Regions from separate parts of the Nocardioides aquaticus genome, predicted to be linked through region 2. Evidence: riboswitches for the same ligand, from Rfam matches in the RefSeq annotation. Region 2 holds a riboswitch; the other holds the start of a gene.
The links. A riboswitch is a leader RNA that binds a small molecule or an ion and turns the genes downstream of it on or off. The one in region 2 is predicted to bind cobalamin.
Positions count from the first base shown of each region.

Region 1: linked by a shared signal. The riboswitch ahead of ENKNEFLB_RS08090 (magnesium chelatase subunit D family protein) and the one ahead of ENKNEFLB_RS01390 (VWA domain-containing protein) in region 2 are both predicted to bind cobalamin.

Region 1 is NZ_CP075371.1:1,681,675-1,685,204, reverse strand. It holds gene cobJ (precorrin-3B C(17)-methyltransferase) at 1-651, shown strand, start outside; gene ENKNEFLB_RS08095 (cobalt-precorrin-4/precorrin-4 C(11)-methyltransferase) at 653-1,531, opposite strand; cobalamin riboswitch at 1,677-1,845, shown strand; gene ENKNEFLB_RS08090 (magnesium chelatase subunit D family protein) at 1,869-3,530, shown strand, end outside.
Region 2 is NZ_CP075371.1:275,352-278,881, forward strand. It holds gene ENKNEFLB_RS01390 (VWA domain-containing protein) at 1-1,424, opposite strand, end outside; cobalamin riboswitch at 1,571-1,737, opposite strand; gene cbiE (precorrin-6y C5,15-methyltransferase (decarboxylating) subunit CbiE) at 1,785-3,059, shown strand; gene ENKNEFLB_RS01400 (cobalt-precorrin-4/precorrin-4 C(11)-methyltransferase) at 3,056-3,530, shown strand, end outside.

The DNA of each region.
Region 1 (3,530 bases), 1.4 Mb from region 2:
GTGGACCACGTGGTGGGTTACGCGCCGTACGTGAACCGGGTGCCGCAACGCGCCGGCCTGACCAGGCATGCCTCAGGCAACACCGTCGAGCTCGACCGGGCCCGGCTGGCTCTCGACCTTGCACTGCGCGGAGAGAAGGTCGCCGTCGTTTCCGGCGGGGACGCCGGGGTGTTCGGGATGGCCTCGGCCGTCCACGAGGCCGCCGCCGACCCGGCCTACGCTGAGGTGACGATCCGGGTGCTGCCCGGCGTGAGTGCGGTGCAGGCCGTAGCCGCACGGGCGGGCGCGCCCATCGGCGCAGATTTCGCGGTCGTCAGCCTGTCGGACCGGCTCAAGCCCTGGTCGGTCGTCGAACGACGGCTGCGGGCCATCGCTGAAGCCGACCTCGTGCTGGCGATCTACAACCCCGCGTCCCGCTCCCGGACCGACCAGATCGTGCGCGCCCAGAAGCTGCTGCTCGAGCACAAGTCCGCCGCCACGGTCGTGGTGGTGGGTCGCGACATCGGCCGCGAGGAGGAGTCGCTGCGCGTCACCACGCTGGCCGAGCTCGACCCGGAGTCGATCGACATGAAGTGCCTGCTGATCGTGGGGGCCTCGACCACACGTCGTACGGCGTCCGGGAGCGTGTGGACACCGCGGTTCGTCGACTGAGTCAGGACTTCGTCGAGCGGTCTCGCGTCGGGTCGTAGAGGTAGGAGTCCCCACCATCGCGGGGATCCAGAGCCCGCCCGACCATGATCACAGCGGCCTGCCGGAGGCCCGCGTGCTCGACCTGCTCGGCGATGTCGGCGACGGTGCCGTGGAGCACTACTTCACCCGTCTGGCTGGCTCGGTAGACCACGACCACCGGGCAGTCAGCGCCATACTCGCCCACCAGCTCGCTGATCACCTCACGGATCCGAGTGGTTGCCAGGTGGATCACGAGGGTGGCGCGAGTGCGTGCGAAGTGGCGAAGGGCCTCGGTCTCAGGCATCGCCGTCGATCTGGCCTGGGCGCGGGTCAGCACCACGGACTGGGTGATCAGCGGCACCGTCAGCTCGCGACCCACCAGCGCGGCAGCAGCGGCGTAGGCCGGCACCCCCGGCGTCACCTCCCAGGCCACGCCGGCCTCGTCGAGGCGACGGGTCTGCTCGGTCAGGGCCGAGTAGACCGACGGGTCTCCCGACACCAACCGGACGACCTCGAGCCCGTCCCGGTCGGTCTCGAGAAGGTGACCCATGATCTGGTCGAGGTCGAGATGCTGGGTATCGACGAGCTGGGTGTCCGGGGAGCAGTGCCCGAGGACCTCCTCATCGAGGTAGGTGCCCGGGTACAGTCGGGTGAGGCTGCCGGTCACCACCCCGAGCACCGTCGCCGCGCCGCCTACGAAGACCGCATCCGGGGCTGGCAGCTTGTCGAACGCCTCCGGTGCGCGGCCGTGGACAACCCGCAGCGTGGGAACGCCGAGAGACGCGGCGTTGCGGCCGATCCGCGCGGCGCGCTCGGGGTCGGCCTCGACGGCGACAGTCGTACAGGTGGGGTGGGCGCGCATCCACTCGATCCCCACGGAGCCGGCACCGGCACCCGCGCCCTGGCCGGTTCGGGCAGACCCGCCCCCCCGTCTGCACCGAGGCCGACGACAGTGACACGAGAGGGCAGTGAGAAGGACACGACGGCACGCTATCGTGACCGGTGACAGGCACGAGGTGCCCCGAGGTGCCGGACGTCCCACACGGAGCGGGCGGTCTGAGGGGAGAATCTGGGAAGTCGGTGAGAATCCGGCACAGGCCCGCTGCGGTGGTCTGGACGGCGTCCCCGGACGTCGAGCCAGCAAGTCCGAAGACCGGCCTTGCGCCCACGTATTCACTGGCGACGAGCGGGAGCCTCCCATGCCACAGCACTACCCGTTTTCTGCCGTCGTCGGTTCCGACGACATGGCGCTCGCCCTTCTGCTCACCACAATCTCGCCCGACATCGGCGGGGTGCTGGTACGCGGCGAGAAGGGCACCGCGAAGTCCACGATCGTGCGCGCACTCACCACCGTCCTGCCCCCCATCGACGTGGTGGCCGGGGACCGGTTCTCCAGCGACCCCCGCGAAAGCACCACACTCTCCCCCGACGGCCCGTTCGCCTCGGACGCGAAGACCGAGGCGCGGCCGGTGCGTCTCGTCGAGCTGCCCGTCGGTGTCACCGAGGACCGCGTGCTCGGGTCGCTGCACCTTGAGCGGGCACTGTCCGAAGGCCGTGCCGAGTACGAGCCTGGTCTGCTCGCTCGCGCCCACCGCGGGATCCTGTACGTCGACGAGGTCAACCTGTTGCACGACCACCTGGTCGACCTGCTCCTCGACGCCGCCGCCATGGGCCGATCCACTGTTGAACGGGACGGAGTCTCGGTCGAGCACGCGGCACGCTTCGTGCTGGTCGGCACGATGAACCCCGAGGAGGGCGAGCTCCGACCCCAGCTCCTCGACCGGTTCGGCCTCACCGTCGAGGTCGCAGCTTCTCGGGACCCGGCGGTCCGGGTCGACGTCGTACGCCGCCGGCTCGCCTACGACGCAGACCCGGATGGCTTCGCGGCGACGTACGACGATGCGGAGCGGGCCCTCACCGCCCGCATCGTCAAGTCACAGGAGATCGTCGGGACGGTGCACCTCTCCGAGCAGGCGCTGTGGAAGATCGCGGAGGTCTGTGCAGCCTTCGACGTGGACGGTATGCGTGCCGACATCGTGACCGCCCGCACCGCCGTCGCCCACGCGGCCTGGCACGGACGCACCGAGGTCACGCGCGAGGACATCCGGGCGGCGGCTCGGCTGGCGCTCCCCCACCGGCGCCGGCGCAACCCGTTCGACGCACCCGGCCTGGACGAGGACCTGCTCGACCAGGTCCTCGGCGACGATGAGCTCCCGCCTGAACCACCACCGGAGGGCGACGATCAGGGTGACGACGACCCCATCCCCGGCGACGCCCCCGAGCAGGCGCCCGAGGACGACACTCACTCGGAACCGGGGCAGCCAGAGGCTCTGGATGACGGAACATCTGAGGCGCCCTGCGACTCCACGGCCACTCCCGACGAAGTGCAGGATCATCCGGCTCCTGCACCGACCGGATCCGAGGACACGACCCAGGCAACCGTGACAGCGGGCGACCCGTACCGGACCAAGGTGTTCACTGTCCGCGGGACCGGCACCGGCGCGGCTGGCCGCCGGAGTCGGGCAATCACCCAGTTCGGACACCGGGTAGGGACCACACGTCCGGACGGTTCGGGCGGCTCCATCCACCTGATCGAGACCATCCGGGCCGCGGCACCGCACCAGGCGATCCGGGGTCGCACGACGGGTGCCCTCCGGTTCCGCGGGGACGACCTCAGGGTGGCCAGCCACGAGGGCAAGGAGGCCAACCTGATCCTGTTCTGCGTCGACGCCTCCGGCTCGATGGCGGCACGCACGCGGATGGAGCAGGTCAAGACCGCGATCCTCTCGCTGCTGCTCGACGCCTACCGCAGGCGCGACAAGGTCGGGCTGGTCACCTTCCGGGGTGGTGCGGCCGAACTC
Region 2 (3,530 bases):
ACCCGGCCGCGGGCGACCTGGTGCGGCGCGGCGGCCCGTACGGTCTCGCCGAGGTGCACCGCGCCCTGGCGGCCGGGTCGGGAGCCCGTACGGCGTCCGGTCGACGTCACCGCCCGGCTGCGCCGCCCGGCCTCGCCCTCGCCGGTGCCGCGGACGGCCAGCAGTCGGGCGCGGTACGCCTGTCCCGCACCGACGGTGGAGGTCCCGCCGGGCGGGGGAGCGGGAGCGGGGTCCGGTGCGGGGTCCGGTCCTGCGTCATGCGTTCCGTCCAGGTGGTTGTCCGGAGCGTCTGACGTCCCGCCGTCCGCCGGTCCCGGGTCCGGTCCTGGGTCCGGCGCAGCGTCATGCGCTCCGTCCGGGGAGGTGTCCGGAGCGTCTGACGTCCCGCCGTCGTCCCCGCCACCGTCCCCGCCACCGTCCCCGCCACCGGGCGGCTCGGGGTCGGGCTCGTCGGGGTCGTCGGGCAGCAGGTCGTCCAGCAGGTCCTCCTCGAGGCCGGGGGCGTCGAAGGGGTTGCGCCGGCGGCGGTGCGGCAGGGAGAGGCGGGCCGCGGCGCGGATGTCCTCGGTCGTCACGAAGCGCCGGCCGTGCCAGGCGGCGTGCGCGGCGGCGGTGCGCGCGGTGACGATGTCGGCGCGCATCCCGTCGACGTCGAGCGCCGCGCAGAGCTCGGCGATCCGCAGCAGGGCCCCGTCGCCGACGACGACGTCGCCGACCAGGGCCTGCGCGGCCGCGACGCGCGCCCGCAGCGCCTCCTCGTCCGGCGCCCAGGCCGCTGCGAAGGCGTCCGGGTCGGCGTCGTAGGCCATCCGCCGACGGACCACCTCGACCCGTCGGGCCGGGTCGCGGGGGGCGGCGACCTCGGCGGTCAGGCCGAACCGGTCGAGCAGCTGCGGGCGCAGCTCGCCCTCCTCGGGGTTCATCGTCCCGACCAGCACGAAGCGGGCCGCGTGCGAGACCGACACCCCGTCCCGCTCGACGGTCGCGCGGCCCATCGCCGCCGCGTCGAGGAGCAGGTCGACGAGGTGGTCGTGCAGCAGGTTGACCTCGTCGACGTAGAGGATGCCGCGGTGCGCACGGGCCAGCAGGCCGGGCTCGTACTCCGCCGTGCCCTGGCTCAGCGCCCGCTCCAGGTGCAGCGAGCCGAGCACCCGGTCCTCGGTCGCACCGACGGGCAGCTCGACGAGGCGTACGGGCCGGCTCTCCACCGCCGCGTCGGAGGCGAACGGGCCGTCCGGCGACGCGGTCTCCCGGCCGCGGTCGGCGGGGTCGGAGGAGAACCGGTCCCCGGCCACGACCTCGACCGGCGGCAGCACCGCGGCGAGGGCGCGCACGATCGTCGACTTCGCGGTGCCCTTCTCGCCGCGGACCAGCACGCCGCCGATGGCGGGGCTGATCGTGGTCAGCACCAGGGCGAGCGCCATCGGGTCCAGGTCGCCCGGCCGGGCGCCGGTCTCGCCGGTGCCGCTGTCGCCGCTGGTGTCGCCGCTGATGTCGCCGAGGTCGCCCGCGGGCACGACGGCAGAGAAGGGGTAGTGCGCTGGCATGGGAGGCTCCCGCTCGTCCGCCATCGGATGGGCGCCTCGAGGCCGGTCTTCGGACTTCCTCGAGCACGCCGGATCGCGCGTCCAGGTCACCGCAGCGGGCCTGTGCCGGACTCTCACCGGCTTCCCAGATTCTCCCCTCGGCGTCCGGTCGTGACCGGGGCGTCGGGGCACCTCGTGGCTGAGCCGCCACGCTAGCGCAGTCCGGCCCTCCGGAGGCACGCCCTAGGGTCGGCGCCCATGAGGGCGAGGATCACGGTCGTGGGGATCGGCGCCGACGGGTGGCCGGGCGTCCCGGCGCGCCTGCGGTCGCTCGTCGACGACGCGGAGGTGGTGCTGGGCGGGGCCCGCCACCTGGCGCTGCTGGAACCGCGGCCCGGTCAGCACCGCGTGCCGTGGCCGGTGCCGCTGCGCGCGGGCCTGCCGTCCCTGCTGGCCGAGCACGCCGGGCGACGGGTGGTCGCCCTGGCCACCGGCGACCCGCTGCTGTCCGGCGTCGGCACCACGCTGGTCGACCTGCTCGGCGCCGACGCCGTGGAGGTCCACCCCGGCCTGTCGTCGGTCGCGCTGGCCCGGGGACGGCTCGGCTGGTCGGCCGAGAGCGCCGCGGTGGTCAGCCTGGTGGGCCGCGACCCCGCGCTCGTCCTGCGCGAGCTCGCCCCGGGCCGCCGCGTGGTCGCGCTGTCCTCGGACGCGACCACGCCGGGCGCGCTGGCCCGGCTCCTCGTCCGGCAGGGGTACGGCGCCTCGCTGCTGGCGGTGCTCGGCGACCTCGGCGCGCCGACCGAGTCGCGCCTCGACGCCGCCGCCGCGGCCTGGGACGCGGCCGCCGACGCCCGCGTCCCCCCGCTCAACGTGGTGGCGGTCGACCTGCGCGGGCCCGTGGTCGGGTCGTGGACCGCCGGGCTGCCGGACGAGGCGTACGAGCACGACGGCCAGCTCACGAAGCGCGACCTGCGCGCCTCCGCCCTGGCCCGGCTCGCCCCCCAGCCCGGGCAGCTGCTGTGGGACCTCGGCGCGGGCGCCGGCTCGGTCGGCGTCGAGTGGATGCGTGCGCACCCGACGTGCCGGGCCGTCGCGGTCGAGATCGACCCCGCGCGGGCCGCCCGGATCGCGCGCAACGCCGCGGGCCTCGGGGTGCCCGCGCTCGACGTCCGCACCGGCCGCGCCCAGGAGGTCGTCGCGACCCTGCCGGTCGCGCTGGCCCACCCGGACGCGGTGTTCGTCGGCGGCGGCGCCACGGCGCCCGGCCTGCTCGACCTGTGCCGCCAGGCGCTGGCCGACCGCGGCCCCGGCAGCCGGCTGGTCGTGCACGGGGTCACCCTGGAGACCGAGTCCCTGCTGGCCCGGATGCACGCCGACCACGGCGGCGAGCTGACCCGCACCTCGGTCGAGCACGCTGCCCCGATCGGCTCCTTCCGCGGCTGGACGCCCGCCCGGGCCGTCACCCAGTGGAGCTGGACCGTCCCCACCACCACCAGCACCAGCACCAGCACCGTGGAGGAGCAGCCATGACCGTCCGCTTCGTGGGCGCCGGCCCGGGCGCCGCCGACCTGCTCACCCTGCGCGCCGCGGCCCTGCTGGGGCAGGCCGACGTGGTGCTCTACCCGGGCACGTACCTCGACGAGGCGGTGCTGTCCCACTGCCGCCACGACGCCCGTCTGGTCGACACCCAGGGCCTCGACCTCGACGTGATCGTCGGCCACCTCGTGGCGGCCGACGCGGCGGGCGAGGACGTCGTCCGGCTCGTCTCCGGCGACCCGTCGCTCTACTCCGCGGTCGCCGAGCAGGGCCGACGGCTCGACGAGGCCGGCGTCGGCTGGGAGGTGGTGCCGGGCGTGCCGTCGTACGCCGCGGCCGCCGCCCTGGTGGGGCGCGAGCTGACCGTCCCGCTGGTGGCCCAGTCGGTGGTGCTGACCCGCGCCCAGGCGCGGTCCACGGCGATGCCGGAGCGGGAGTCGCTGGCCCGGTTCGCCGCGACCGGCG